Regions from separate parts of the Stutzerimonas chloritidismutans genome, predicted to be linked through region 2. Evidence: riboswitches for the same ligand, from Rfam matches in the RefSeq annotation. Region 2 holds a riboswitch; the other holds the start of a gene.
The links. Region 2 has a riboswitch for cobalamin ahead of LLJ08_RS16960 (TonB-dependent receptor domain-containing protein). Riboswitches for the same ligand answer to the same signal wherever they lie in the genome.
Positions count from the first base shown of each region.

Region 1: linked by a shared signal. The riboswitch ahead of btuB (TonB-dependent vitamin B12 receptor) and the one ahead of LLJ08_RS16960 (TonB-dependent receptor domain-containing protein) in region 2 are both predicted to bind cobalamin.

Region 1 is NZ_CP086067.1:3,180,969-3,184,862, reverse strand. It holds gene nhaD (sodium:proton antiporter NhaD) at 1-508, shown strand, start outside; gene LLJ08_RS14735 (metallophosphoesterase family protein) at 533-1,336, opposite strand; cobalamin riboswitch at 1,482-1,697, shown strand; gene btuB (TonB-dependent vitamin B12 receptor) at 1,816-3,669, shown strand; gene LLJ08_RS14725 (hypothetical protein) at 3,716-3,894, shown strand, end outside.
Region 2 is NZ_CP086067.1:3,631,563-3,635,456, forward strand. It holds gene LLJ08_RS16955 (SbcC/MukB-like Walker B domain-containing protein) at 1-1,548, shown strand, start outside; cobalamin riboswitch at 1,792-2,008, shown strand; gene LLJ08_RS16960 (TonB-dependent receptor domain-containing protein) at 2,107-3,894, shown strand, end outside.

The DNA.
Region 1 (3,894 bases), 450 kb from region 2:
GCCGGTGCTGACCTTCCTCGCCGGCCTCTCGGTGATGTTCCTGGTTGCGCGCTTCTTCAGCGACGACAACGACTCCGATCCGATTCTCGAATACGTGCGCCAGGTGGAGTTCGAGACGCTGTTCTTCTTCCTCGGCATCCTCCTGCTCGTCGGCATGCTCAAGGAGATTCGCGTGCTCGACGGGCTGGTGCACATCTATGACCAGGTGCCGGCAGTGATGGCCAACTACCTGATGGGCGTAATGTCGGCGGCCATCGACAACGTGCCGCTGACCGCAGCGCTGCTGAAATCAGGCCTGGAAATGGGTGTCGCCGAATGGATGGTGCTGACCTATGCGGTCGGTGTTGGCGGCTCGCTGCTGGTGATCGGTTCGGCGTCGGGCATCGTCGCCATGAGCAAGGTGCCGGGGCTGACCTTCGGCAGCTACCTGCGCTACATGCTCTACCTGTTCATCGCCTTCAACATCGGCTTCGCCGGTGTCTATCTGGTCGGCCTGTCGGTGGGCTGACCGCGGTTCGCGTGCTAGCGCGGGTCACCAGCTCAGGTTGAAGTGCGAACCCAGCACGAAGCGACCGTCGAGCAGGTCCCAGCGCTCGACGCAGACCTTCTTCTGTTCGCCGGGATGCAGCTTCAGCCGGTTGAAGGAGTTTGGCGAGGTGCCACGCAGGCGGGTCGAGAGCGTGGTGCCGGCCTGCACCATCCAGATCTCCCGCGCGAGGCCGCTGTACTGCTTGGACAACGGCAGCACGTAGGGCAGATGGATGTGCCCGCCCATGACCAGGTCCAGCCCGTGCTCGGCCCAGCGCTGCAGCGCGAATTCGGCGCCGTGCTGCAGGTTGCTCAGATCGCTCGGCACCATCGCGCCGAATGGCTGGTGGGCCACCACGATGCGAATCTTGTGCGGGTTGCCATCGGCCAGCCGCTGCGCCACCCGCTCCACTTGTCGCCCCGTCACCACGCCGTCCTTGTGCCGGCGCGGATGGGTGGTATTGAGCCCGATCACCAGCATGTCGTCGTTCTCGAATACCGGCTCCAGCTCATCGCCGAAGTGTCGCCGGTAGTTGCTGTACGGCGTGAACAGGCGGGCGAAGAGGTTGTACAGCGGGATGTCGTGATTGCCCGGAATCACCAGCGTCTCGCCGACGCCATCGGCCTGCACGCGGCGCACGAAGGCGGCGGCACTGGCGAACTGCCCGCGACGGGCACGCTGGGTGATGTCGCCGGAGAACACCAGCAGGTCGGCCCGGTGTTCGCGTACATGGTCCTCCAGGGCCTGGACCACGGAAGGTTGTTCGGTACCGAAATGGGTGTCTGAAATCTGCACGATGCTGGTCATGGGCGTCGGATATGGGTCCTGGCTGATTGCTGGCATTGTTGCATTCGAAGCCTTTTGGCGTCCGCCGTTCCGAGCGCCGAGATGCAAGCGGAAATTGCAGGGCGCTGCGACAACCCCGTGGTTGCGTCAAGCCCGGCCTTGGACTAACCTCCGCGTCGCCTCAGGTGCCCCCTCTTCAGCGAGGGGGTGAAACAGGGAAGCCGGTCCATTCTCACGAAGATTCCGGCGCTGCCCCCGCAACGGTAGGCGAGTCGAGAAACCCTAATAGCCACTGTGCTCAACGCATGGGAAGGCGCGGTTTCGGGACGCCGCAAGGCGTACGCTCGCAAGCCCGGAGACCGGCCTGTCGCATTTCACTGACAGTGCGGCGGGCGCTGGGCGGGTGCATATCCCTCGCGGTATTCACTTCCTTTTGCGGTTCCTCCGTCTGTCTTCGTCGACTTTCAGTCGTGCGGGTGGGCACGACGGAGACCTGTACCTTGACTTGCAAGCCCCGTTTCAAGCCAGCGGCCTATGTGCTGCTCGGCAGTTTTCCCCTTTCCATTGGCCAGCTGGCCGCAGCCCCGCTGGATCTCCAGCAACAGGTGGTGACCGCCACCCGCACCGCGCAGACGGCTCAGCAGAGCCTGGCCGCGGTGACCGTGATAGACCGCGAGCGGATCGAACGCAGCCAGGCGAGTTCGCTGCCCGAGCTGCTCAAGCAGGTGCCTGGCGTATCGCTGGCCAACAACGGCGGGCCCGGCAAGTCCACCTCGCTGTTCATGCGCGGCACCGAATCCGATCACGTGCTGGTGATGATCGATGGCATCAAGATCGGCTCGGTCTCGGGCGGCGGCGCGGCCCTGCAGGATCTGCCGCTGGAGCTGATCGAGCGCATCGAGGTGGTCCGCGGTCCACGCTCCAGCCTGTACGGCTCGGAGGCCATCGGCGGGGTGATCCAGATATTCACCCGCAAGGGCCAGGGGCAGGGCGTCAAGCCGTTCTTCTCGGCCGGCTACGGCACCCATGACACCTACACGGGCAGCGCCGGCGTTTCCGGTGGTGACGGTCGTGGCTGGTACAGCCTGGGCGTCAGTGGCTCGGACACCGACGGCATCAACGTCAAGTCGGCGGACACCAGCGGCTACGAACGTGATGCCGATGGCTATCGCAACCTGTCCGCGACGCTGAGCGCCGGCTACCGCTTCGACAACGGCCTGGAGCTGGACGCCAACCTGCTGCAGGCCAAATCCCATAACGACTACGACAGCGTAAACCGCTCCCGCACGTCCGGTTTCGGCGCCAATGCCGATGGCGAGTCGAGGGTCTTCGGCACCCGTGCGCGCTTCAGTCCGCTGGAACCCTGGCTGGTGACGCTGCAGGCCGGGCGCAGCGAAGACAAATCCGATGCCTATCAGGACGGACAGTTCTATTCACGCTTCGACAGCCGTCGCGACACGTTCAGCTGGCAGAACGATATCGAGCTGGCCGCGGGGCATACGCTGATCCTGGGTGCCGACCACCAGCGCGATGAGGTCAACGGCACCACGGTGTATGCCGAGGATTCCCGGGACAACGACGGCTATTTCGCTCAGTACCTGGGCGAGGTCGGCCGCCATGACTGGCAGCTGTCGCTGCGACGTGATGATAACGAGCAGTTCGGCCAGCACGACACCGGCAACATCGGCTACGGCTATGCGCTGACCGACTGGTTGCGCGGCACCATCAGCTATGGCACGGCATTCAAGGCGCCGACCTTCAACGAGCTGTATTTCCCCGACTACGGCAATCCCGAGCTGGACGCGGAAACCTCCGAGAGCCTCGAAGTCGGCCTTGCCGGGCAGCATGGCTGGGGCCACTGGGCGGTGAATGCCTATCGCACCGTGGTCGATGACCTCATCGCCTATGACGCCAGCATTTCCGCGCCGGCCAACGTGCAGGAAGCGCGTATCCGCGGGGTCGAGCTGGTGCTCGGCAGCCAATTGTTCGGTTGGGACTGGAACGCCAACTACAGCCTGCTGGAGCCGGAGAACCGCTCCGCCGGGGCCAACCGCGGCAACGAGCTGGCGCGCCGGGCCAAGCAGCTATTCAACCTTGACCTCGACCGCCGGCTCGGTGCCTTCAGCGTTGGCGCCAGCCTGCACGCCGAGGGGCAGCGTTACGACGACCTGGCCAACACCCGCGAGCTGTCCGGCTACGCCACCCTCGACCTGCGTGGCGAATACCGCATCACCCCGGAGTGGCGCCTGCAGGCGCGCGTCGCCAACCTGCTGGACGCCGACTACGAAACCGCCGAGGGCTACAACCAGCCCGGCCAGGCCGCTTACCTGACCGTGCGCTACCAGGCGCTGTAAGACCGCGACGCGGGCATGTCGCCCGCGCCCACCAGAGGAGATTGCAATGATCAAGCTTGCCCCGAGATACCAGCTGCTGGTCGGCCTCGCGCTTGCCGCGCTGCTGGCCATGACCCGCGGACAGCACTTCGCCAGCGTGAACCTGCCCAGCGCGTCCTGGGCGGTGTTCTTCCTCGCCGGCGTGCTGGTGCGGCCGAAGTGGGTGTTTCCGGCACTGTTTCTCGA
Region 2 (3,894 bases):
CTGGCAGCGCAGCTGACGACACTCAAAGACCAGATCGCCAACACCAGCCAGCGTCAGCAGCAACTGCTCGCGCTGCAACAGCGCAGCGAAACCCTGCAGCAGGCCTGGCAGGCCGCGCGCGAGGCCTGCGTCGAGGCGACCCAGCAACTCGCCCGCCAACGCGATGCGCTCGCCCGCGATCACCAGCAGCTCGACGAGGAACTGCAAACCTTCGCCGAACTGCTGCCCACCGAACAACTGCAGCGTTGGCGCGAAAATCCGGCGCAGACCTTTATGCAGCTGGACACCAGCATCGCCACGCGGCTGCAGCAACTGCAGGCGCAGACCGAGCTGGCCGATGAGCTGCGCCAGTGCGAGCAGCGCCGCAGCGACGAGCAGTTGCAACAACGCCATCGCCAGGAGAAACAGGAAAGCTGCAGCGCACGACTGACCGAGCGCGAGAAACTGCTGCTGGCCTGCCAGCAGGCGCTGCGTACCAGCCTTGGCGAACAGACCAGCGCCAGCGCCTGGCAACGGCAGCTGGACGCGACCATCCAGGCTGCGCGGCAAACCCAGGCCGAGATTGATCGGCAGCTCAACGAGAGCAAGCTTGGCCTGACGCGGCTGCACAGCGAGCAGCAGAACTGTCGCCAGCGCCAAGCCGAACTGGAACAGGAACGCGACGCGCTGAATGCGGAACTGGCCACCTGGCGCACCAGCCACCCGCAGCTGGACGACGCCACCCTCGCCCAGCTGCTGCACATGGATGACCAGCTGATTGCCGAGGCGCGCCAGCGCCTGCAACAGAACGCCGAAACCCTGACCCGCTGTCGCGAGCGTCTGGACGGCTGCCTCAGTCGCCTGAACACGCACAAACTGCAGCAGGCCGAAACGCCGGACATCGAACGGCTGCAGCAGCGCCATGCCGAGCAACTGCAGCAATGCGAGCAGGCCGACCAGCGCTGCGCGGAAACCCGCGCCCAGCTGATCGACGACGACAAGCGCCGCAGCCAGAGCCAGGCGTTGCTCGCACAGATCGACGCCGCACGGGCCGAGCATCAGCGCTGGGGGCGCATCGCCGCCTTGATCGGCTCCAGCGACGGCGGCGCCTTCCGCAAGATCGCCCAGGCCTACAACCTCGACCTGTTGGTGCAGCATGCCAATGTGCAGCTGCGCCAACTGGCCCGGCGCTATCGGCTCAAGCGCGGCGGCAGCCCGCTGGGCCTACTGGTCATGGATACCGAGATGGGCGACGAGCTGCGCTCGGTGCATTCGCTGTCCGGCGGCGAGACCTTCCTCGTTTCGCTGGCCCTGGCGCTGGGCCTGGCCTCGATGGCCTCGAGCAAGCTCAGGATCGAGTCGCTGTTTATCGACGAAGGCTTCGGCAGCCTCGACCCCGAGTCGCTGCAGATCGCCATGGACGCGCTGGATTCGCTGCAGGCCCAGGGCCGCAAGGTGGCGGTGATCTCCCATGTGGCGGAAATGCACGAGCGCATTCCAGTGCAGATCCAGGTGCGCCGGCAGGGCAATGGGCAGAGTGATCTACAGATTGTCGGCGGGCTTTCATAAAGCTCAGCGCTGTCGCGCGGACATGCCGCCGTCGCTTGGCGACCGCCGGCACGACCTCGGTGGCTTCGAGCCCAATGTAGGCGCCCGCAAGTCAGCGCCGATCGCTGAACATTGCGCACCGTCGCGGCTGGATGTTTTTCGAGCAACGCTCGAGCGGCCCTGGGACGCGGCTTTGCTTGGAAACCACTGTCCTTGCGGCCATTCGTCCGCTTGTGTTTCCCCAGCACCGGCCGTAAGGTTCGCGCGTTTTCTTATCCGCCCAGGTGTGCACGACCGCAAGGTCCGCATTAAACGGGAAGCCGGTGCGCTCGATGAGCAAGGCCGGCGCTGCCCCCGCAACGGTAATCGACCGCGATGCTCAGGGATCGCCGTCCGCTCCACAGCCACTGTGTTCCGACATGGGAAGGTGAGCGTGATGCGTGTCGAAAGCCCGGAGACCGGCCTGACGGATTCGACTGGTGTTGCGGAGGGCAGCACCGTCAAGCGCTGCTGCCCGTCATCCCCCGCGCTTGTTCCTGCCCTCCTCAAAAGTCTGCGATCTTTTGAGGAATTCCAAGAATGAAACTGTCCCGACTTGCCCTGGCCGTGGCGCTGCTGCCTGGCGTGCAGGTGTTTGCTGCTGAGCAGGAGCTGCCAAGCATGCTCATTACCTCCGCCCGCCAGGCTGAACCGCGCGCCCAGGCGACGGCAGCCAATACCGTATTCACTCGCGCGGATATCGAACGGCTACAAGCCCGCAGCGTGCCCGAGCTGCTGCGGCGTGTGCCAGGCGTACAGGTGAGCAGCCCTGGCGGTGTGGCGTCGCTATCGCTGCGCGGCACCGGTACTGCACAAACGCTGGTGCTGGTCGATGGCCAACGCATTGCCTCGGCCACCAGCGGTTTCGCCCGCCTCGACTACCTGGCCATTGACAACATCGAGCGTGTCGAAGTGATCCGTGGCCCGCGCTCCTCGCTTTACGGCGCGGATGCCATTGGTGGCGTCATCCAGATCTTTACCCGTGGCGGCAAAACCGGAATAAACCCGGAAGTCCGCTTGGCCGCCGGCAGCGACCAGACCTTCCAGCGCAGCCTGAGCCTCGCAGCCGGAACGGAGCAGACTCGCGTCCACCTCGGCGCCAGCCTCGACGAGCGCGACGGCTTCGATATCACTCGCGACAACCGCGGCGCCGATCAGGACAACGATGGCCAGCGCAACAAGGCGCTGCACCTGAAGCTGGATCACCAGTTCGATGCAAACTGGAAAGCCGGCTTGAGTCTCAACGACCAGCGCGGCAAGAACGAGTATGACGACGCCAATGATTTCGAACCCGGAACGCCGCAGGACGAGTTTCGGGTCAGCAGTTACAGCGGCTACCTGGACGGTCAGTTGACCGACATGTGGAATAGCCGTCTGGAACTGGGTCGCAGCTTCGATCGTAATCACGCCGTCGGCGCCGGCAGCGCTTGGAACAACACCCTGTTGGAAACCACGCGTCATTCGGCGGCCTGGATAAATCGGCTGCAATTGAGCGAGCGCCACCAACTGAGCGTCGGCGGCGACTGGTATGAAGACCAACTCGACTCCGCGACGATTTTTCAGGAAGACAGCCGCGACAATTCGGCTTTCTTTGCCCAGCACAGCTTTCAAGGCGAGCGCTTTGGCACCGAGCTCGGGCTACGCCACGATGACAACCAGCAGTTCGGCAGCCACAACAGCTGGAATGCCGCTGTCAGCCTGCCAGTGAGTGAGTCGCAGCGCTGGATTCTGAGCTATGGCGAAGGCTTCCGCGCTCCAACATTCTCCGATCTTTACGGGCCGCCGTTGTGGGGACCGAATCCGGACCTCAAGCCGGAGACCTCGAAGACCTATGAGTTGCAATGGCGCGCCGAATTCGACGAGACCCAGCTGGAAGCCGCGCTTTATCGTACCGATGTCGAAGACATGATCGCCTGGGGCGAAAACCGGATGGGGAACGTCAGCCAGGCACGGATCAACGGTTTCGAAGCCAGTGCGGCGCGCGAACTGCTGGGCTGGCAGGCGAGCCTCGGCGTTAGCATCATCGATCCACGCGATCGGGACAGCGGCCATACTCTGGCGCGCCGGGCAAAGCGCACGCTCAGCATCGACCTTGATCGCACTTTCGGCACGCTTTCGGCTGGCGCCGGTTGGCACGTTTCCAGCGCTCGTTACGACACGATCGCAAACACCCGCGAGCTGTCCGGCTATGGCGTTTTTGATCTGCGCGCTGGCTGGCAGAGCCATCCGGAGCTGCGTTGGGAGGCGAAGGTCAACAACCTGTTCGACCGCGACTACGCGCTGGCGACCTACAACCGCCCAGACGGAACTAACTGGTGGGATCCGTCG